4 regions of the Sphaerisporangium sp. NBC_01403 genome follow, and region 1 is predicted to be linked to each of the others. Evidence: riboswitches for the same ligand, from Rfam matches in the RefSeq annotation. Region 1 holds a riboswitch; each other region holds the start of a gene.
The links. Region 1 has a riboswitch for cyclic di-AMP ahead of OG589_RS18880 (CHAP domain-containing protein). Riboswitches for the same ligand answer to the same signal wherever they lie in the genome.
Positions count from the first base shown of each region.

Region 2: linked by a shared signal. The riboswitch ahead of OG589_RS26890 (coiled-coil domain-containing protein) and the one ahead of OG589_RS18880 (CHAP domain-containing protein) in region 1 are both predicted to bind cyclic di-AMP.
Region 3: linked by a shared signal. The riboswitch ahead of OG589_RS22335 (C40 family peptidase) and the one ahead of OG589_RS18880 (CHAP domain-containing protein) in region 1 are both predicted to bind cyclic di-AMP.
Region 4: linked by a shared signal. The riboswitch ahead of OG589_RS29320 (hypothetical protein) and the one ahead of OG589_RS18880 (CHAP domain-containing protein) in region 1 are both predicted to bind cyclic di-AMP.

Region 1 is NZ_CP109534.1:4,174,170-4,179,373, forward strand. Features, by position in the region: gene OG589_RS18875 (hypothetical protein) at 1-897, opposite strand, end outside; cyclic di-AMP (ydaO/yuaA leader) riboswitch at 2,198-2,347, shown strand; gene OG589_RS18880 (CHAP domain-containing protein) at 2,362-3,045, shown strand; gene OG589_RS18885 (ABC transporter substrate-binding protein) at 3,537-4,883, shown strand.
Region 2 is NZ_CP109534.1:6,044,037-6,049,240, reverse strand. Features, by position in the region: gene OG589_RS26905 (PP2C family protein-serine/threonine phosphatase) at 1-479, shown strand, start outside; gene OG589_RS26900 (LuxR C-terminal-related transcriptional regulator) at 492-1,097, opposite strand; gene OG589_RS26895 (M50 family metallopeptidase) at 1,348-2,655, shown strand; gene OG589_RS26890 (coiled-coil domain-containing protein) at 2,724-3,644, opposite strand; cyclic di-AMP (ydaO/yuaA leader) riboswitch at 3,700-3,835, opposite strand; gene galT (galactose-1-phosphate uridylyltransferase) at 3,899-4,981, opposite strand; gene OG589_RS26880 (DeoR/GlpR family DNA-binding transcription regulator) at 4,978-5,204, opposite strand, start outside.
Region 3 is NZ_CP109534.1:4,972,617-4,977,820, forward strand. Features, by position in the region: gene OG589_RS22330 (hypothetical protein) at 1-824, opposite strand, end outside; gene OG589_RS22335 (C40 family peptidase) at 1,065-1,532, opposite strand; cyclic di-AMP (ydaO/yuaA leader) riboswitch at 1,615-1,774, opposite strand; gene OG589_RS22340 (ArsR/SmtB family transcription factor) at 2,172-2,747, shown strand; gene OG589_RS22345 (MFS transporter) at 2,744-4,066, shown strand; gene OG589_RS22350 (DUF6817 domain-containing protein) at 4,053-4,580, opposite strand; gene OG589_RS22355 (LysR family transcriptional regulator) at 4,842-5,204, shown strand, end outside.
Region 4 is NZ_CP109534.1:6,563,532-6,568,735, reverse strand. Features, by position in the region: gene OG589_RS29325 (OsmC family protein) at 1-370, shown strand, start outside; cyclic di-AMP (ydaO/yuaA leader) riboswitch at 984-1,127, shown strand; gene OG589_RS29320 (hypothetical protein) at 1,426-2,034, shown strand; tRNA gene OG589_RS29315 (tRNA-Lys) at 2,158-2,234, shown strand; gene OG589_RS29310 (erythromycin esterase family protein) at 2,461-3,786, shown strand; gene OG589_RS29305 (hypothetical protein) at 3,787-4,485, opposite strand; gene OG589_RS29300 (hypothetical protein) at 4,784-5,204, shown strand, end outside.

The sequences.
Region 1 (5,204 bases):
CACGGTCTCGACGGGGACGCCGCGCGCGGAGAGCAGGACGCGCAGCGAGGTGACGGCCGTGGAGGGCAGGCTGAGCACGCGCTGCCCCGGCCGCAGGTCCCGCAGCGTCATCTCGACGGGGACCCCGCCGTCGTAGACGGTGACGCCGGGGTGGCCCCGGACCGCCGCGAGGTCGCCGGGGTCCTCCCGCCTGTGCGGGTAGTAGGCCAGCGGCCCCTGAAGCCCGAAGAGCCAGGCGAGGTAGCGGTCGCGGTGGATCAGCCCGTTGCGCACCAGCGACGTGCCGAGGACGACCGTGCTCTCGGGGGGACGTGGGTGCGCGACGGCGGGCTGGGAGCGCAGCCAGGCGAAGTCGTGGGTCACCAGCTCGGCCCCGAGCCCCTGTACGGCCTTGGCCAGCTCGGCGGGCACGGGCAGGGCGGTGAACACCGTGAGCCGTCCGGCCCGGGCGGCGGCGCGCAGCCGGACCGCGGCGGCGGCCCCGAGGACGCGCCGCGTCGGGCCGGACTTGGCGCGTGCGCGCAGGAGCGGGGTGCCGAGCCTGGCGGTGAGCAGCTCCAGCAGGCGGATCGTGGCGAGGCCGTCGTCCACCAGGACCATCCGCGCGGGGGCGGCGGTGAGCGAGGTGAGCTGCATCCTCCCGGAGAAGGCGTCTCCGAGGACCCACGCGGCGTCCCGGCCGGGGCGGGGCATCGCGCCGTCGGCGGTCTCGATCTCCAGCCCGGCGGGCAGGTCGAGGGCGGCCAGCTCGGCGCGGGTGACGCGGAGCCCCGGCAGCTTCGCGCGGGTCACCACGCGCGTGCCCGGCCCGACGACCCCGGCATACCGTGCCTCGACCGCGCACAGCAACTGGAGAGGCGACTCCACCCAGGCGACGGCCGACCCCTGCTCCCGCACGTGGCTTCGACCGTTCCTCTCCACGCCGGGCATTGACACTTTCACGACGCAAGCAACGTAACGGGATGACCCGACGCGGGGGGTAACAACCGGTGAACGGAGAACAACGGTGGATCAGCCAGGTCTAGTTGTTCTCGTTGGAGTGTGGACCGGGGTGTGCCGGAGCGCCTCCCGGCGGTGCCGGTGGTGGTTCCGGCGGTGCCCGGTGGGAGGGCGGAGGAGCCTCACCCAGCCGGCGTGCGTGGTCACCTCTGCCGGTACGGCCGTGGCGCACCTCGGTGCGCCGGCGCTCGCCACGGGAAGCGTGATGACGGTGGCCGCCCTCGGGCCCCCTCCAGAGATGAGGCCGGAGGGGGCGGCGACCACAGCGAGGGATGCCAGGGCCGCCAACGGCACGACGATCCCCGGACCGCGCATGTTCTCCACCCTTTCCAGCCAATACCAACAGGCCCCGCTATTTCCGGTCACCGCGGCCGTTCCAATGGCGTGAAATACCTGCAGCCGCTGATTTCGGGGCGCATTCGACGGGCTGTCCGTGGACGGCGCCGAAGGAATTCGCGCGCCGGTACGCGGCCTCGCCGTACAGGTCCAGGGTGAGGTCAGCGCCCGTCGCCGCCCTGGTCGTGGCCCTGGTCCGCGGGCGCGAGCACGGCCGGGGTGGCTCATGGGGGATATTTCACCATCCATCCCTCCGATCGCCATGGGCACCGGATGCCTTTCGTGCCCGGTTCACGAGCCGCGCGTTCCGCCGTACACGGAAAGGACGTCCGTACCGGGCCGGATGGAGTACGTCATCGTGATCTCGTTCGGGTAACGCAAACCGGAAATCCCGGCATTTACCGTTAACGGTATTCGCCGCTCATGAATAGCAAAGGAGGGCTTTCGGCGGCCATGCCACGACGGCCGGCCACGTCATCACACGTACCAGCCGTGGGCTCACGTCACTTCAGTCCCCCTTGACACGGCAGCGCGAACCTGCGCAACTATCACTTTCGCCCGGCCCGGCGCGATGGCCGCTCCGGTGCCGCCGGTCACGTGCCCGGCGGGCGGAGGGTTCCTCCGCACCCAGGTCAAGGCAGGTGAACCGCCACCCCAAGCCCCTGCGCCCCGGCGTGGTCAAGGCGGGTTTGCCGTCCAGGCCCCCCATCCAGCCCGGACTTTTGTCCTGTTTGCATGTGTTTGTCCGATGTATTACTCTGAGTGGACTCCTGGTACAGGTACTGCCTGTTTGAGTACCCCGCTCGTGCCGTGGAGATTGCACAGCGCGGCTCGGTCCTCTGCGGAGATCCCTCTCCCGCCGATACGCGCTACGCCGAGTCCGCGTCGCGCGGAGCCGGGGACCCACCTCCTCTGGGGTGAATCGGGGCCGTCACTTCCCACGGACGCTCCCGTAGGGCGACTTCCACGCCCGAACCCGTCAGCTAACCCGGTAGGCGGCTTGGAAGAAGGAGTATCCCCTTGTCAATGTCGATACATCGGCTTCTGGACGCCCCAAAGAACCATCTCAAAGCCTTCGCCTTCGGCGGCCTGGTCGTCGCCCAGGCCGTGGCGGGCACGACTCTCGCGGCCCACGCCGCCTCCGCCGACGACACGGGCCGCAACCTCGCGGCCGCCGAGGCCCCGAACACCGTGAAGGCTCCGGAAACCGTGCGGCAGGTCTCCGCCGAGCAGCTCCTGAAGCTGGCGGAGCGACAGGTCGGCATCTCCGAGAACAGCGCTGGTGGCGGCACCAAGTTCCACTCCTGGTACATGAGCTCCCCGAGGGCCAAGGAGACCGTGGCCCGCGACAGCGGCTCCATCGCCGGGTACGCCGACGCCGCCTGGTGCGACATGTTCGTCTCCTGGGTCGGCAGCCAGCTCGGCATGCAGGACACCGTGGGCGTCGACGCCTACACCGTCGCGCACGCCAAGTGGTTCGCCTCGCAGGACCGCTGGGGCAGCACTCCCAAGCCCGGCGCGGTCGTCTTCTTCGACTGGGGCCGCAGCAAGAACCTCGACAACATCGACCACGTCGGCTTCGTCATCAAGGACAACGGCGACGGGACGATCAAGACCGTCGAGGGCAACACCGGCAACGGCAAGGTCGAGATCCGTACCCGCCCGGCCTCCCAGGTCGTCGGCTACGGCTACCCGAGCTACGCCGCCTGACATTACCTCCCGGGCGCTCTCCTTCTCGCGGGGCGCCCGCCCTCCCGACCATCGAAGGCGCCCCTCCCCCTCCCGCGGAGGACGCCCGTTCCCCTCGGTGCCGTACGGCCGGCGACCCACTCCGCCGGCCGTACGGCACCGTGCTTTCTCCAGGTCCGGGAGCCGGGCGATCCCGTGGCGCATGGATGATTTGCGCCCGACTGTGCCGGTTAACGGTGGGAGCGCTCCCAATACCGCCAATGGTCCTTATCGCGCACAACGTCTGATTTCAAGCTCCTAACAGCCCCAGGAGTAACAGTTAGGTTTCAGCATATTGACGCCAGCATTGCCTATCGGGGACTCTTCGTGGGAGCGCTCCCAAACTTCGCTCGCGAGGCAGCCCCTCGCGGGATCACGACTGAGGGATCCAGCACATCGCGGGGCCCGACTGTCGGGGCCGGCCCTCGATGCCACCTCCCAACGATCGGGCAACCACCTGAGAGGGGTCCGGAATGAAGAACAACATGCGCCGCGGCAGAATGCTCGCGGTCGCATCGGTGATGACCGCCGCGCTCGGAATCACCACCGCGTGCTCGTCCAGCGACACCGGTAGCACCACCGGCGGCTCGTCGTCAGCCGCGCCGGCGGAGAAGATCACCCTCACGCTGCAGACCTTCGGCGGCGGCACCAACTTCGGTTACAAGGCCGCCGTTGAGAAGTGGAACGCCGAGCACCCGAATGTGCAGGTCAAGTACAACAACCTGACCGACAGCTTCGAGAACGTCTATTGGCCCCAGATGCTGCAGTGGCTCCAGTCCGGCACGGGTGCCGGTGACGTCGTTGGCATCGACGAGGGCGGCATGGGCCTGGCCAAGGCCCGGCCCCAGTTCTTCACCGATCTCGGTCAGTACGGCCTGCAGAGCCGTCAGGCCGACTTCCCCGCGTGGAAGTGGGAGAACGGGCTCAACTCGGAGGGCAAGCTGTTCGCCCTCGGCACCGACGTCGGCGGAATGAGCATCTGCTACCGCACCGACCTGTTCAAGAAGGCCGGACTGCCCACCGACCGGGACGAGGTCTCGAAGCTGTGGAGCGGCGGCTGGGACGACTTCGTCAAGGCCGGCCAGGACTTCCAGGCCAAGGTCAAGGACGCCAAGTTCGTGGACAGCGTCAACACCATCTACAACGTGGTGCTGTCGCAGGAGTCCGCCAAGAACGGCAACGTCACCTACTTCGACAAGAACCAGCAGCTGATCGTGGACAAGAACCCGGCCGTCAAGACCGCGTTCGACTTCACCACGAAGATCAGCCAGGCCGGTCTGACCGCCAAGCTGCAGAACTTCACCGACCCGTGGAACACGGGCTTCGTGAAGTCGCAGTTCGCGACCCTCGGCTGCCCGGGCTGGATGCTCGGCGTGGTGTCCGGCACCGCCGGTGACAAGTTCAAGGGCAAGTGGGACGTCTCGACGGTTCCCGGTGGCGGCGGCAACTGGGGCGGCTCCTGGCTCGCGGTGCCCAAGCAGTCCAAGCACCCGAAGGAGGCCGCCGAGCTGGCCAGCTACCTGACCAGCCCGGAAGCGCAGCTGCTGGCGTTCAAGGAGGGCGGCAACCTGCCCAGCACCATCCCGGCGCAGGACAACCCCGAGCTCCAGAGCGCGACCAACGAGTACTTCGACAACGCGCCCATCGGCAAGATCTTCGGGCCGTCCATCAAGTCGCTCCAGCCGACCTTCCTCGGTGAGAAGCACGCCCAGGTGAAGGCCGCGGTGGAGCAGATCATCATCGGCATGGACCAGGGCGCCGTGCCCTACGGCGAGGCATGGCAGAAGTTCGTCGAGGCGGGCCAGAAGGCGGCGGGCTGATCGTCCCCGAACGTCACCGGCCCTCCGCGGCAACCCTCCGGCGGGCCGGTGACCTCCCCTCCTGAGCGGCAGGCGGCAGCGGAACCACGCTGCCGCCCTTCGCTCCGAGCGCCGAAAGGTAAACCGTTGACCTCCTCCCGACGGACAGACCCTGTGGAGTCCGCCCCACATGGGCTGAAAGTTCGCGGCTCATCGACCGGAGGACTCCCCATGCCGCCGCCAGGGCGGCCCCTGCCTCCGTGGCACTCCCGCCGAGCGTGCTCATCGCCCGGCGGCGGGCACACCACACATCGCTTTCGACGAAAGAAGGAGAATGGGGCA
Region 2 (5,204 bases), 1.9 Mb from region 1:
TCTCGGGCACCTTCGGGGGGCTGCTCGGGTCGGTCGACTCGTTCCTGCCCGCCTGCAACGCCTATCTCCACCGCCAGCCCGAGGGGGAGGGCTTCGTCACGGCCGTCCACCTGAGGCTCGACCTGTCCACCGGGGCGTACGACATCACCTCGGCCGGTCACCCGCCCGTGGTCAAGTTCGACGCGGGCACCGGCACGTGGCAGGTCTCCGCCGCCAAGGGCGTGGTGCTGGGCGTCGTCCCCGACCTGCACTGCGAGCCCGACAGCGGCGTGCTCCACAAGGGCGACGCGCTCATGCTGTACACCGACGGCCTGATCGAGCAGCCCGGCCGCGACATCGACTCAGGGCTCGACCGGCTCCTCGGCGAGGCCGAGCGCCTCGTGCCCTCCGGCTTCCACGACGGCGCGCGGCCGCTGGTCAACTCCATGTCGGCCGGGCACAACGACGACTGCGCGCTGATCCTCATCTGGCGCCCATAGCGTTCCGCGCCGTTACAGCCAGCCCGCCTCGGCCGCGATGCGCACCGCGTCGGCCCGGTTGCGCGCTCCCGTCTTGCAGATGATGCGCGACAGGTGGTTTCGGACCGTTCCTACGGACAGATAGAGCTTCGCGGCGATCTCCTTGGAGGCGGCACCCTGCGCCGCGATGCGGAGCACGTCCAGCTCGCGGGGGGTCAGCGGGTTGTCCGCCGATGTCAGCGCCGCGATGGCGAGATCGGAGTCCACGGCCTTGCGCCCGGCGGCGACCCGCCGGATGCCGTCCGCGAGGTGCTCAGGCGCCACGTCGATGCTGAGGAAGCCGAGGGCGTGCGCGGCGAACGCCTTTCGCACCTGCCCGGGGCTGGGCTGCGCGGACAGCAGGAGCACCTTGCATCGCGGAGCCTTCTCGTGCAGACGGGCGGCGGCGGTGAGGCCGTCGACGTCGGGAAGGTCCACGTCGATCACGGCCGCGTCCGGATTGAGCTCCAGGGCCGCCGGTACGATGTACTCGCCGGAGGCGACGTCGGCGATCACCCTGAGGTCCTTCTCCCCGTTCAGCGATGCCACCAGCCCTCGGCGAACGAGCGGGAGATGTTCGGCGACCAGGATGCGTATCAAGGTGCTCCCTTGGGTGGCCTTGGAACAGATCCGGCAAATAGCGCTTAGCCGATTCATATCCCACGGTGTCTACATGATTGCTTACCGTCAATGCAGTCTCCCGATTCGGTCCACCTCGCGCAAGTCACTCCTACGGTTGGTCGTTGATAGGTGATTTCGCGGCGCGGCAGGAGTCGCCGCCGAGTTCGGTTACTCTCAGACGGGGCAATGTAAACAGAAGGCATCTTCTCCGCAGGTGGGGGTAGTACCTATGAGCTGGCTCATCGTGGCCGGGTTTCTCATCTTCTTCCTCGGGATGGCCTTGTCCATTGGCCTGCACGAGCTGGGGCACCTCGTCCCCGCCAAGATCTTCGGGGTCAAGGTCACGCAGTACATGGTGGGTTTCGGGCCCACCATGTGGTCGCGGCGCCGCGGTGAAACCGAATACGGCATGAAGTGGATTCCGCTGGGCGGCTACATCCGCATGGTCGGCATGCTTCCTCCGAAGCCCAACGCCGACCCGACCAAGCTGCGCACCATGTCCACCGGGCCGTGGCAGGGGCTCATCGAGACGGCCCGCCAGGCGTCGCTGGAGGAGATCAAGCCGGGTGACGGCGACCGGGTCTTCTATCGCAAGCCCTGGTGGCAGAAGGTCATCATCATGGCCGGCGGCCCCGCCATGAACTTCCTGCTGGCCTTCGGCCTATTCGCCGTCGTGATCATGGGCTTCGGCATCCCGGTCAGCAAGCCGATCGTGTCCGTGGTCTCCGAGTGCGTCATGACCCAGGCCGAGCAGGCGAAGGGCCAGGAGTGCACTCCCGCCCACCCGCCGACCCCCGCGGCACTCGCGGGCCTGAAGACGGACGACAAGATCGTCTCCCTCGCCGGCAAGCCGGTGACCACCTGGGAGGAGGCGACGAGGGTCATCCGGGCGCACGGCGCAGGGCCCATCGCCATCGGCATCGAGCGTGGCGGCAAGCCCATGACGCTCAACGCGAACCTCGTCGCACAGGACCGCCCGTCGATCGACGACCCGACCAAGATCGACAAGGGCGCGGGCTTCCTGGGCGTGAGCGCCACCGTCGTCATGGAGAAGCAGGGCTTCGGCTATGCCGCCGGTGTCATGTGGGACCTGACCAAGCGCAGCGCCGAGGCCATCACGAGGTTCCCCCAGAAGATCGTCGGGGTGTGGCAGGCGGCCTTCGGCGGCGGCGAGCGTGATGTCACCAGCCCGATGAGCGTCGTCGGCGCGGGCCGCATCGGCGGCGAGATCGCGGCGGCCCCCGTCCCGGTGGAGAACAAGATCGTCGGGCTGCTCCAGCTCCTCGCCGGGGTGAACCTCGCGGTGGGCCTGTTCAACCTGATCCCGCTGCTGCCCCTCGACGGCGGCCAGATCGCCGGAGGGCTCTGGGAGGGGCTCAAGCGGGGGTACGCCCGGGTGCGCCGGCGTCCCGCCCCCGGCCATGTGGACATCGCCAAGGCCCTGCCCCTGACGTACGCGATGGCGGCCGTGCTCCTGGTGATGGGCACCCTGCTCATCTACGCCGACATCGTCAACCCGATCCGCCTGTCAGGCTGACCGGCGCCTCCAGTGCGGCCGCCGCCCGGCTCGGCCGCCGCCCGGCTCGGCCGGCGGCCGGTCGGTGGCTAGTACATCGAGACGTGCACGTGGTCGAAGTGGTTCGCGGTGACGCCGCCGCGGTTGGACATGGCCCGCCACCCGGGGAAGCCCAGGTTGTAGATCCGCTGCTTGTAGATGACGTACTTCACGCCCAGCTTGCGGCCGTTCTTGATGGCCCACGCGGCGACCTGGTCTCCCAGCGCGGCCTGCGCGGCCGAGGGCATCGCGCCGCCGGAGCTGAGCATGAAGTCGCATGCCCGGCCCAGCGGGTGCTCGCCGCCGTCGTTCTCGGCGCGGTAGCAGCCGACCGGGAAGCTGAGGGAGAAGTGGCTCTTCACCTCGGCCCGCATCAGCCGCGTCCTCGGAGTGATGTTGTCGCTGCCGGTGGGAAGCTCCGGCGCCCATGACCCGTTCGCCTTCTTGCCCGGCGCGGTCGGGATGAGCTGGTCGAGCTTGTCCTTGATCTGCCCGATCAGCTTCTCGGCGTCCTTGCGCTGGGCCGTCACCTGGACGACGTCGTCGCGGAGCTGCGCGGTCAGCTTGGTGGCGTCGTCGGCGGCCTTCTTGCGGGCGTTCCTGGCGGAGGTGAACCCCGACAGCTTGGCCGACTGCTCGGCCTGGAGCTGCTGGAGCATGGCGGCGTCACCGTATCCGGGGGACATGAGCTCGCCCACCATGCCGAGGCCGCCGGCCTGGTAGCGGAGCTGGGCGATGTCGCCGACCTGGTTCTCCGCCGCCTTGAGGTCGGTCTCGGCGCTCGCCAGCCGCTCACGGGCGGACTTCTCGGCGGCCTTGGCCTTGGCGACGGCGACGCGCTTGGCGTTGTACTCGCCGATCAGCTTGTCGACCTTCTTGCCGAGGGAGGCGAGCTGAGACTTGAGCTGTTTCTCTGTGGGTTTGGGGGCGGCGTTTCCCGCCGTCGCCTGGCCGAGCATGAGCCCGGCCACGGTAAGGAAGCTGGCGGCCGCATAGGCGTAGCGGCCCGAAGTCGGGGGCAGAGCCCACTCCTCTCCATCTGCCGACCGGGTTAGCTGACGGGTTCGGGCCGGAGACGCCCTACCACGAAGTGGATTCACCCCAAGAACCAATGGGTCCCCGGTTCCCAGGCGGGGCACCTGGGATTAGGCGCACCGACCGATACGGCCGGTGTGCGATGGATGGTAGTGGTAAAGGCCTGGTTATGGCGACTCTTGGGCCTAAATCACCCCAGGTCATCCTGCGACCGGAGCAGCCTGGCCGCCTCCTCGGGGAGGACGTCGTTCACGAAGGCGCCCATCGCGGACTCCGAACCGGCCAGATACTTGAGCTTCCGCTCGGCTCGCCGGATGCTGAACAGCTGGAGGTGCAGGTAGGCCAGGTCGCGCCCGGTGCGCACCGGGGCCTGGTGCCAGGCCGCGACATAGGGCATCGGCACGCCGAACAGCCCGTCCAGCCGCCGGAGCACATCGGTGTAGAGGGGGCCGAAGGCGGCACGCTCCTCGGCGTCCAGCGAGCACAGGTCGGGCACCTGGCGGTTCAGGTAGACGTGCACCTCGAACGGCCACCGGGCCGCGGCGGGGACGAACGCCGTCCAGTGGTCGTTCGACGCCACCAGGCGCGTCTCGGCCTTCCGCTCGGCCGCCAGCACGTCGGCGAACAGGTTGGCGCCCGTCCGCTCCCGGTATCGCCCGGCGGAGGCCAGCATCTGCCGGGTCCGCGGCGTCACGTAGGGATAGGCGTAGATCTGGCCGTGCGGGTGCCCCAGCGTGATGCCGATCTCGGCGCCGCGGTTCTCGAAGCAGAACACCTGCTCCACGCCGGGCAGCGCCGCGAGCTCCGCGGTGCGGTCGGCCCAGGCCGTGAGGACCAGGTCGACCTGGCCGGGGGAGAGCGCGGCGAACGACGACCCGTGCTCGGAGGTGAAGCACACCACCTCGCAGCGGCCGAGGCCGGGCCGTACCTCGCTCAGGCCGCCGACCTGCTCGTAGTCGCCCTCGTGGAAGCTGAAGGACGGGAACCGGTTCTCGAAGACGGCGACGTCGTACTCCGCGGCCGGGATCTCGGTCGCCCGGCCCGGCGCCGAGGGACACAGGGGGCACTCGTCGGCGGGCGGCAGGAACGTACGGCTCTGCCGGTGACCGGCGACCGCGACCCACTCGTCCATGACCGGGTCGTGGCGCAGCTCGGAGGCCGGAGGACGCGGGGGCAGCTCGCGGGTGTCGGGCGCGCCACGGTCGGCGTCGTCGCGGCGGTCGAAGTAGATCAGCTCGCGGCCGTCGGCGAGACGGGTGGCCGTGCGCTTCACTGGGCCACCACCTGCGGGGCCCCGGCGGGATCGGTGATGATCAGCGTGCCGACCTGGTCGGACAGCGCCGACCTGGCCTCCTCGGGCAGGCCCGTGTCGCTGATCACGACATGGGCCTCCTCCAGTTTGGCGATCGTGCTGATGCCCACCGTGCCCCACTTGGTGTGGTCGGCGAGCACGACCAGCTGCTGCGCGGCGGCGACCAGCTCGCGGTTGGTCTCGG
Region 3 (5,204 bases), 800 kb from region 1:
TCCCTTCGGACGTACTCACGCCAGGCGGCGGTGAACTGCTCCGTGGTCATGCCCAGAGCCCGGCCGAGCGCGGTACGCGGGTCACTTCGCATGGACTCACGGTAGAGGGTCACAAGGGCCCTCTCGCCGAAGCGCCCCGCGACATACCGGCAGGCGAGCCACGCCTCCTCGTACGCCTGCGCCAGCCGCGCGGACCCGGCGGCGAACGAGGCCGGGCCCGGGAGCGCGCCCGGCAGGCTCCCGGCACGCACCTCGGCTGCCAGCTCGGCCGCCGCGGAGGCGACGGGGATCCCAGAGCGGAGGTAGCCGACGTAGTCGGCGAACCCCTCGATCAGCCACTTGGGCGTACGCCCGTCGGTCGCCGCCCCGGTGGCGACGTGCGTGAGCTCGTGGGCCAGGACGACGTCGCGGCCCGCGCCGGTCAGGCGGGCGAACGAGCTCGGCTCGATGATCACGCGGTCGGTGCCGGCCACCGCGGCCAGCCCGCCCACCGCGGCGGGCGCGGCGAGCCTCGCGGCCTGGTCGGTGGTCGCGGGGACCAGGATGAGCGGCCGTACGGGGCCCGCGACCCGGGACACGGTGCGGGCGGCGCGGTCGGCCCTGCGGGCGAGGTCGGCCAGGCCCGCGAGGCCCGGGCCGCCCGCGCCGCCCGGCCGTCCGATGACGGCGGAACGCTCGCCCCGTACCACCTCGGCCCCTGACCAGATCTCCGGATGCTCGCGCATCACCGAGCCCGCACGCGACCACGGGCCGTCGCCGGCGGGGGGACCCGACAGCGCGGCCAGCAGCCCCGCCAGTGCGGCCCAGAGCCAGACGACGCGCATGCGGGCAATCTACCTGCCCGCTCCCCAGGGCCCGGCCCGCCCGCACCCGCCCGCACCCCGGACCCAGCCCGCCCTACCCGCCCGCTCCGGCGGGCAGGGGCGGGCCCGGAGAACGTGCGAAGGCCCCGTCCGCCTCGAGGGGAGAGAGGTGGACGGGGCCCTCACGACCTTCGCGTGCTCAGCGTGCCGCCGGAGAGGCTTCTCGGGAAAGGAGTCCTGGGAAGTCCCCTGGCACGCGGGTCACGCTCCGGGGCGGACCGCTCCAACGAAGGCGGCCTTGCGGTAGCCGCTCAGCTTGTCGATGCGCACCCGCGCACCGCTGTGCGGGGAGTGGATCATATTGCCGTGCCCGACGTACATGCCGACGTGACCGAGGCCGCTGAAGAACATCAGGTCGCCCGGCTTGAGGTTCTTCCAGGAGATCTTCTTCTTCACAGAGCGGAACTGGCTGGCCGCGATGCGAGGAAGCTTCACGCCGGCCTTGCGCCAGGCGTACATGACGAGCCCTGAGCAGTCGAACGCGCCGGGGCCGCTGGCACCCCACCGGTACGGATCGCCGACCTGCTTCTTGGCCACGGAGACGGCCGTGTGCGCCTTGATTCGCTGTTTGGCGACCTTGCTCAGCTTGGAGGAGCTCTGAGCGGTGGTCACCGTGGCGGCGTCAGCCGCCGTCGCCTGCATCGCGACCGCCCCGGCCGAGGCCGTCATGGTGAGCACGACACCGCCGAGGGAGAGGCGGGCGAAGCGAGACAGGCGGGGGTTATGCGTGGTGCTGGACAGGATCGCTCCTTGATTCTTCCACTCACGCCTACCGGGTTAGCTGACGGATTCGGGCTTGGAAGTCGCCCTACGGCACCAATGGCGCCGATTCACCCCCTGACCCCACATTTAGGGTCAATTGGGTCCCCGGTTCCGCGCTCCTTGCCGCACGGATTCGGCAGGTCACCGCTGCCTGCGGTCCTGATTCGCGCCTTACTTCGACGGCGGTGACCAATGGATTTGTTCTGCGTACATCGACCGGCCGGACCGGCTTCGCTCACGACGGCATGGCGTGCTCGCCGCGGCCCAGAAGCTACACAGATCCTCAAATGTAGGCAAAGGCGCGGGCAAGTCTGTAGATCAATTACCGATGATCGATAACGCATAACGCCTGCAAATCAGGGGCCTCATTTACCTAAATGTGATTCCCCTCACATATCCCGAAACGGCACCACTCGCGAGTCACACCGGTCACTCCCGCCCCACGAGTCGGCGATCTTGTGCCGAGGGTTTCGGTCACCGGGATCCGCAAGAACTGTTCCGCAACAGCTCTTGCGCAGCAGCCGTTGCGCATGTCAGCCTGGTGCAATGGATCAAGACAACATCCGCACGATCACCGACTCGCGGGTGCTCGCCGCCCTGGCCCATCCCCTGCGGCGCCGTCTCATGGACGTGCTGAAGGTGGACGGCCCCTCGACGGCCAGCATGCTCGCCGAGCGCACCGGCCAGGCCGTCGCCAACGTCAGCCACCACCTGCGGGTGCTGGGCGCCAGCGAGCTGATCGAGGAGGCCCCCGAGCTGGCCCGCGACCGCCGCGAGCGCTGGTGGCGGCTGGTGTCGGCCGGCGTGCGCTGGTCCACCAAGGACTTCGGCGACGACCCGGCCGCGGCGGCCATCGCCAACGCGGCGACCTCGCTCAACCTCGACCACCACGTCAGCCTGGTACGCGCCTGGTACTCCGCCGGGGACGACGAGCACGAGGCCTGGGGGGACGGCCCGTTCGCCACCGACAAGTGGCTGCGGCTGACGCCGTCCGAGCTGTACGAGCTGTCCCAGGAGGTCACCGCCCTCTTCGACCGGTGGGCGAAGCGCGAGGTGCCCGACGACGGGGAGCGGCGCGACCCGGTGTTCCTGTTCGCCTTCGGCGTCCCGGGGCAGCCGTGAGCGACGCCGGCACCCAGACCCACACCGGCGCCGCCGGTCCCACCGGCCCGGGCGCCGTACGCCGCCGCAGGGGCGGCCTGCTGCGCGACCGCGACTTCCGGCTGCTGTGGACCGGAGAGACCGCCAGCAGCTTCGGCAGCACCCTCACCAGCGTCGCCCTGCCGCTGGTCGCGATCACCGTCCTGCACACGAGCACGTTCGTCGTGGCACTGCTGACGGCGGCGGCGTGGCTGCCCTGGCTGATCATCGGCCTGCCGGCCGGGGCGTGGGTCGACCGCCTCCCCCGGCGGCCGGTGATGCTGATCTGCGACGCCGCCTCGCTGCTGCTGTTCCTCAGCGTCCCGGTGGCCGCCTGGTGGGGCCGGCTGACCATCGGCCATCTGCTGGCCGTCGCGCTGCTCGCCGGCACCGCCAAGGTGTTCTTCCAGACCGCCTACCAGGTCTACCTTCCCGCCGTGGTCCCCGTCGCCGACCTGCCTGAGGGCAACGCGAAGCTCCAGGGCAGCGAGTCGGCCGCCCAGGTCGTGGGCCCCGGTCTGGGCGGCCTGATAGCGCAGCTCTTCGGCGCCGTCACCGGCCTGCTGGTCGACGCGCTGACGTTCCTGGTCTCGGCGCTCTGCCTGCTCGCGATGCGCACACGCGAGGCGTCCGTCAGCCGGGCACGCCGGACGACCACGCTGCGGCGGGAGATCGGCGAGGGGCTGCGCTTCGTCGCCCGCGATCCGTATCTCCGCGTGCTCACGGTTTTCGGGGCCATCAGCAACCTCGCCCTCATCGGCTACCAGTCGATCTTCATCGTCTTCCTGGTCGGCGACATCGGCGTGAGCCCCGGCACGGCCGGCGCCCTGATCGCGGCCACCAGCCTCGGCGGCGTGGCCGGCGCCGCGAGCGCCACCCGGATCTCGCGGCGCCTCGGAAGCGCCCGCGCCCTCATGGTGTGCGAGATGATCGGGGCGCCGTTCGGCCTGCTCATCCCGCTGGCGAGCCCGGGCCCTGGCCTGGCGTTCGTGGTCGTGGGAGGCCTCGGCGTCGTCGCGGGCGTGGTGGCGGGCAACGTCATCAAGTCGAGCTTCCGCCAGATGTACTGCCCCCGCGAGCTGATGGGCCGCGTCTCGGTCAGCATGCAGTTCGTCAACTACGGCACGCTCCCGCTGGGCGCGCTGATCGCCGGGGTGCTCGGTGAAGCCATCGGCGTCCGCCCATCGATGTGGATCATCACAGGAGCCCTGGCGCTGACGGGTCTCGTCCTGCTCGCCGGGCCGATCCGCCGCAACAGGGACCTGCCCTCGGCGCCCCCGTCCGCCGTCAGGGCAGGATGAGCCGCACCGCCCGCCACGCGGGGCCGCTGAGCAGGACCTCCCAGGCCGTGAACAGGTCGAGCAGTTCCCGCCCGTGACGGGCGCGGATATCGGGATTGACGCGGGCGAGGTCCAGTTCGTTGGCCGCGGTGATCTCGGCGAAGTCCCGGCGCAGGGCGAGCGGCGGGTGGAGCAGGGCGCCGGTGAAACGATCCTTGAAGGGCCCCCCGTCCTCGGCTAGGCGCGGGTAGGAGAAGGCGCGGTCGCAGCTGGCGTAGAAGTAGACGAGCCGTTCGGCCTCCTCGCCGGCGACCCCGGCCAGCTCCTCCCGGCGGGTCACCTCGCCCAGAGCGGTGGGGAAGCCGTCGGTGCCGTAGTAGGCGTGGCTCAGCCCGGCCAGCCGCACCGCCGGCCGCGCCCCCCACTCCCGGAGCAGTGCGTGGACGCGCCTCAGGTGGGCCAGGAGCGTTCCGCCCGGATGGGCGATGTCCCGGGCGCCTCGCGCGGCCAGCAACTCGACCACCGGGGCGCTCAAGAGCTCTTCCTGTTCACCGGACGCGGCCACGGGTAGGCGGGCATGGTCGCTCCTCACGACGGGTCGGCACCCGCCCGCCGCCCGGCGGTGCCGGAGCCGTGCGTCCCGGGGTCACCGGACGGCACCGGACAGGCCGCGGACGGGTTGCCGCCAAGTTCGGGAGCCACCGTCCGGCCGGCTCCTCACACCATCCTGGAAGCAGGCGTGATCTCAGTCAATTCCGGGGTTTCCTAAGGCGGACCCCAGCGATACCTTGGGCCGGTGACGCTTGACGACCTGCGCGTGTTCATCGCGGTGTACGAGACGGGGAACCTCAGCACCGTCGCCCGCGCGCTGGACCGCACCCAGTCGGCGGTCAGCCAGCACGTCAAGCGACTCGAACGCGAGACCGGCCTGGCGCTGATCGAACGGCAGCCACGCGGCGTCGTCCCCACCCAGGCCGGGCGCATCCTCTACCAGGCGGCCCTCGGCGGCATCGCGTCCCTCGACACCGCGCTGCGCCGGCTCGGCGAGCTGCGCGACGGCCTCGGCGGCGCGGTGAAGATCACCACAGGCGGGGTCACCGTGCGGCACTTCATGGCCGGCGCCATCAGCGCGTTCCGCCACCACCATCCCGATGTGAGC
Region 4 (5,204 bases), 2.4 Mb from region 1:
CAACGGCTTCGTGGCGCGCAACGCGCGCGGAGCGGAGGTCGCGATGGGCAGCGGCGACGAGGAGGGGGTCTTCACCCCCGTGGAGCTGCTGCTCGCCGCGGTCGGAGGCTGCAACATCGTGACCGTCGAGCCGCTCACCGCGCAGCGCGGGCACAGGCTCGTACGGCTGGCGATGACGGTCCAGGCGGACAAGGTCGAGCCCACGCTGCTCGGCCCGGTCACGATCACTTACGACGTCGAGCTGCCCGAGGGCGACGCGCAGGCGGACGAGGTCTTCCGCGCCGTGGCGCACCGGGTCCATGAGCGGCACTGCACGGTGAGCCGCTCCCTGGAGAAGGGCACCGAGGTCAAGGTCGAACTGCCTGAATAGCCGCCTGGCCCGGCGGGTCCGGCCGTACCCGGTCATCCCAGCGAGTTAGACCGAATCTATACCCTGGGATGACGAGTAGCTCAGGCCCCGGTATGTAGTGTTAAGGCAGGTCAAGAGGGATGCGACCAGCCGCCCGAGAGGGCGCCGCAGAGCTTTTTGCCGGAGAAGGACGCGGTGGGGGACCGCGTCCATACTGCGGGACCGCCCGATGCGTTTGGGGGAAGGCATCGGCGCTGGACCGTATAGATCGGGGCCGGGCAGGCGGGGGACTGCCCGGCCCCGATTCATGTCTCCCGGCCTTCGGCCCTGAACGTTCCGCCGCACGTCCCCGCTCGCGCACGCCCGTCTCGTCGTACGGGCGTGCGCTTTCTTTCGCCGCCATTCGGGTGACCCTCTTCATCACCGGTCACACCGGTCACACCCGTCACATTGATCTCCCATCCGGCCCCTACGCTTAACTCGCCATGCGCCCAGATGTCCGAAGTATGGGGGTTTGTGGTGCGAAGGTAGATCTAATAATGCTTTGTAGTCATTTCGTTTGCTTTGTCCTGACTCGGTGGGTAAGGTTTCAACCACGAAAGAGACGGTGACCTGGTCTTCAGTCCGAAGGCCGCCGACTCGAATGTCGAATCTCCAGGGCTCCAGGGCTCGGGGGAACCGGGGACCCAATCCCTTGGGGTGAATCCGCGCGAGCGGTAGGGCGTACTCCAAGCCCGAACCCGTCAGCTAACCCGGTAGACGTGATTGGAGAGGAGACCCGAGTGGAGCACCCCACTCCGCGCAGTCAGTCCACCGGGCAACCCTAGACCCGGATCTTCGCCGTCAGAAGCGGCAAGTCGGCTGGTAGCAGCCGTGCACCGAGCGACACACCCTCTGTGACACATGGTGGCGAGTGCCACCGCTAACCGACCACGTACGAATGCGGGCTCAGCGCCGCGATGGACCGTGAACCGGTCTCGCTTACGCCCTGAGAACGCTTTCCATCCCCCGCACCGAACTCTTGACCACTCGGAGCGCGGGTCCCCTTGTCTTCTGATGAAAGATCCTTCCCTCCCATGGCCTTTTTCCAGAACACCCCTAGAAGTCGATGGACATCTCGCTTCGCCGGCGTAGCCCTCGCATGCGCCACCGCCGTCTGCACGACCGCCACGGCCCGCGCCGACGACCAGCCGGTCACCTCCGTTCCGGTCCAGGCCGAGAAGCCGATGTTGCTCAAGGGCTCTACGAAGGCCTCCTACTTCTGGGACGACGCCTCCGGCCGCATGGGTGACACGGGACTGCCCGCCATCGGCAAGCCCATGCAGAAGGGCCTGTTCGCCAGCCCCTGCTGGCCCCTCGGCACCGAGGGGTACGTCCTCTACAAGGACAAGAAGGCACCCTTCTTCATCGGTGACCGCGGCCCGGGCATCCCGTCCGAGAGCGGCGTCATGCTGGACATCGACGGGAAGACCTTCGCGGAGCTGACCGGCGGAACCTTCAGCAACTCCTCCCTCGTGGTGACCGGCTTCAACGCCGGCCACATCAAGGTCGACTACGTCATCACCAAGTGGGGCGACGGCGTGGGCAAGAAGAACTACCCGGTGCCGTTCTCGAGCGGCGCGTGGGGCGTCATCGACAAGAACCCCGCCAAGCCCCCGATCCCGGTGGTCCTCGCCGCCGACTGACCCCCGGAGCCCCCCCCGCGCGGAAGGCCTCCCGGGAACCATGTGAAAGCCCCACAAGAAGGCACGTAAAGCCACCGCGGATGTGCGGAGGTTGGCCAGGACTGCTAAAGTCACCGTAGTCACGCGCCGCTAGCTCAGTTGGTTAGAGCAGCTGACTCTTAATCAGCGGGTCCGGGGTTCGAGTCCCTGGCGGCGCACCACAGCTTTGATCGGTGACCTGGGCGCTCTCCACTTCGCGGAGGGCGCCCACAGTCATTTCCGGCCCCCTTGCGCTCGGAGCTTGGCGGGAACCGCCCCTGGGGGATCATCACCTGAGTGGTACCGCTGTCTGTAGGGCCGATCTTCCCGCTGGCGGCATGGTGGCGGCCTCAGCCCCGCTGAAATGGTGGTCGCACCGAGTACCCGATCCACCAGGAGAAGATCCACATGCGGAGCGCACCCCGTCGGCGCCGGTTCTTTCCACCCCTCGCCGCCGCCCTGCTGGCGGCCGTGGGCACGGCCGCCCTGGCACAGCCCGCCGCGGCCGGCGGCTACGATCCCGTGCCCGAGCTGCGCCGGAAGGCCCATTCGCTGAGCGGTACCGCGCCGTCCGGTGACCTTGGCGACCTGCGCCCGCTCGGCCGGGCCGTGGGCGACGCCAAGGTGGTGGGGCTGGGCGAGGCCACGCACGGAGCGCACGAGTTCTTCACGATGAAGCACAGGGTGTTCCGCTATCTCGTCGAGGAGAAGGGTTTCACGACCTTCTCCCTCGAAGCGGGCTGGAGCGCGGGGCTGCGGCTGAACGACTATGTCCTGCACGGGAAGGGCGACCCGAAAACGATCATCAACGAGGAGTTCGGCAAGCTGGGCATGTGGACCGTCCAGGAATACCTGGACCTCATCGGGTGGATGCGCGGGTACAACGCGCACCACGTGAGGAAGGTCCAGTTCATGGGCAACGACGCCAACTACCCCGCTTTGGGTGGGCAGCTCCCGAAGCTGGTGACCGGCTACGCGCGGCGTCACCAGCCCGCCCTGCTGCCGGAGCTCGACGCCCTCTACCGCAACCTGCGCGCCGTACGGGATGCCGACGCCTTCTGGAGCCTGCCGCCGGTAGAGCGCGAGGCATTGGTCTCCCAGGCCGGCCAGGCCCTTGACCTGCTGCGACGGAATCCGGGGCCCGACCAGGAGAGCCACGCGTGGGCGGTGCAGAACGCGCGCTCCATCGTCCAGACCGCCACGGCGCTGTCCTTCGACCCCGGCGACCCGGAGCAGGTGAGCAAGGGCCTCCGGTACCGCGACAAGATCATGGCCGACAACGTCGCGTGGTGGCGGGAGCACACGGGGGAGAAGATCCTGCTGTCGGCCCACAACGCCCACGTGGCGTACGTGCCGTACGACGCGAAGCTCTACCCCAAGGTGCAGGGCGCCTTCCTGCGCGACCGGCTGGGCGCCCGCTACGTCGCGATCGGACTCGCCTTCGGCCAGGGGTCCTTCAGGGCGCAGGACGCGGACGGCCGGTGGGGCGCCGTCACGGTCGGGCCTCCCGCGAAGGGAGGGAACAACGAGGCGTTGGGCCGGGTCGGCTCGTCCGGCTACTTCCTGGACCTGCGCACGACGTCCGCCTCGGCCCGCGCCTGGCTCGACAGGCCCCGGCGTACGCGCGACGCCGGCAGGCTCTGGCCCGAGCCCGAGCGCATGGTCTCGCTGGGAAGGTCCTACGACGCGCTGATCTATCTGCGCGAGACCACGGCCGCGCGTCCCCTGCGCTGATCAGGCGAAGCGTTCGATGGTGACGGGGATCAGTCCTTGCTCGCGGATCGCCTGCCTGTGGTGGTGGAGCAGCGTGCCGATGCCCGGGTCCGGCCCGGGGCCCGGGTTCACGGTCACGTCGAGGCACCAGGCGATGCCCGCCCCGATCCGGCGCAGCTCCCAGGTGACCGTGTGGCCGGCGGCGGTCGCCGTCGCCGTACCTACCACGTGCGCCCGGGGGTCCGCCTGATCGCCGGCCGGCTCCAGCCTCAGCGCCGACCGCAGGCGGGCCAGGCCGCGCTCGTGCAGGTCTCCGGCGAACAGGATGCGGTAGAGGCGCTTCTCGTCACCCGGTGAGCCCAGGTCCAGCGGGTCCTCGGCGGGCAACGGCTGGCAGTCGTGGAAGAAGGCGCGGATCCGTGCTTCCTGCGGCAGTTCGCCCCCGCCGAGCATGGTGTAGGCGTCGGCGGCGTCGGCGCGGCTCACCGGGACCACCCGCTCTCGCAGCAGGGCGTCGGTGCGGATGGCGCGGCTCAACGCCGGGCGATCGCGCCAGGCACCCGTCGCGGGCGTCCACTCGACGCCCGCGATACCGGCCGCGGTGTGGTCGCCGCGCAGGAGGAACTCCTCGACCAGGATGACCGACGGCAACGCCCCACGGCCCCGGTCGCCCGCCGCGGCGAAGATCAGGTAGTAGTCCAGCGGCGGGTCATCCCTCATCAGGGCCTCTCCGCCCACCCTTAGCGGCGAGCCCTCGGCCCCTGGCCATCGCGGACCGTACCGCGCATCCCCACCCACCGTCACATGATCCCCTCCGGGGGCGGCAAGGGCAACGTGCCTTCCGGCGGTCCCTGCTTGCCCGCCGCCGCCCGTGCCGTGCCGCCACCATCGGGAAGTTCGCGGATCACTCGTGACCTTTCCTCCCGGCGGCCGGATTTCCGCACCGGGCACCGGAACATGGACGTGGATCAACGGAACCGTTATCTTCAACGCCACAGCGACCCGAGAGGAGCCGTGGATGGCGCAGAGGACGAGCAGACCACCCCGGGTGCCTCCTCAGCCGGACGTTCGCCGGCCGGGCCTCCGCCGCTCCGTGATCGCCGTCCTCGTCGTCGCGCTGGTAGCGGGCGCGGCGGGAGCGGCGATCGGATATGCCGTCGGCCGCCCCGGCGCCGATCAGGTCGCCATCACCGAGCTGCGGAAGGCGGACGCGAAAAGAGACGTCCAGCAGATCGGGGAGCTGACCGCCCTGGCGCGAGCCACCGCCGGCGATCTCGACAAGGTGCTGTCCGGACTCGCCGAAGCGATCCCCAAGGACAAGACGTCGAATGCGAAACCGGCCACTCCCGTGCAGATCGAAGAGTGGCAGCGGACTCTACGCCAGGCGGCCGAGAGGCATGCGGAGACGCCGTCCGGGACGACCGCCACGAACGTGGCCC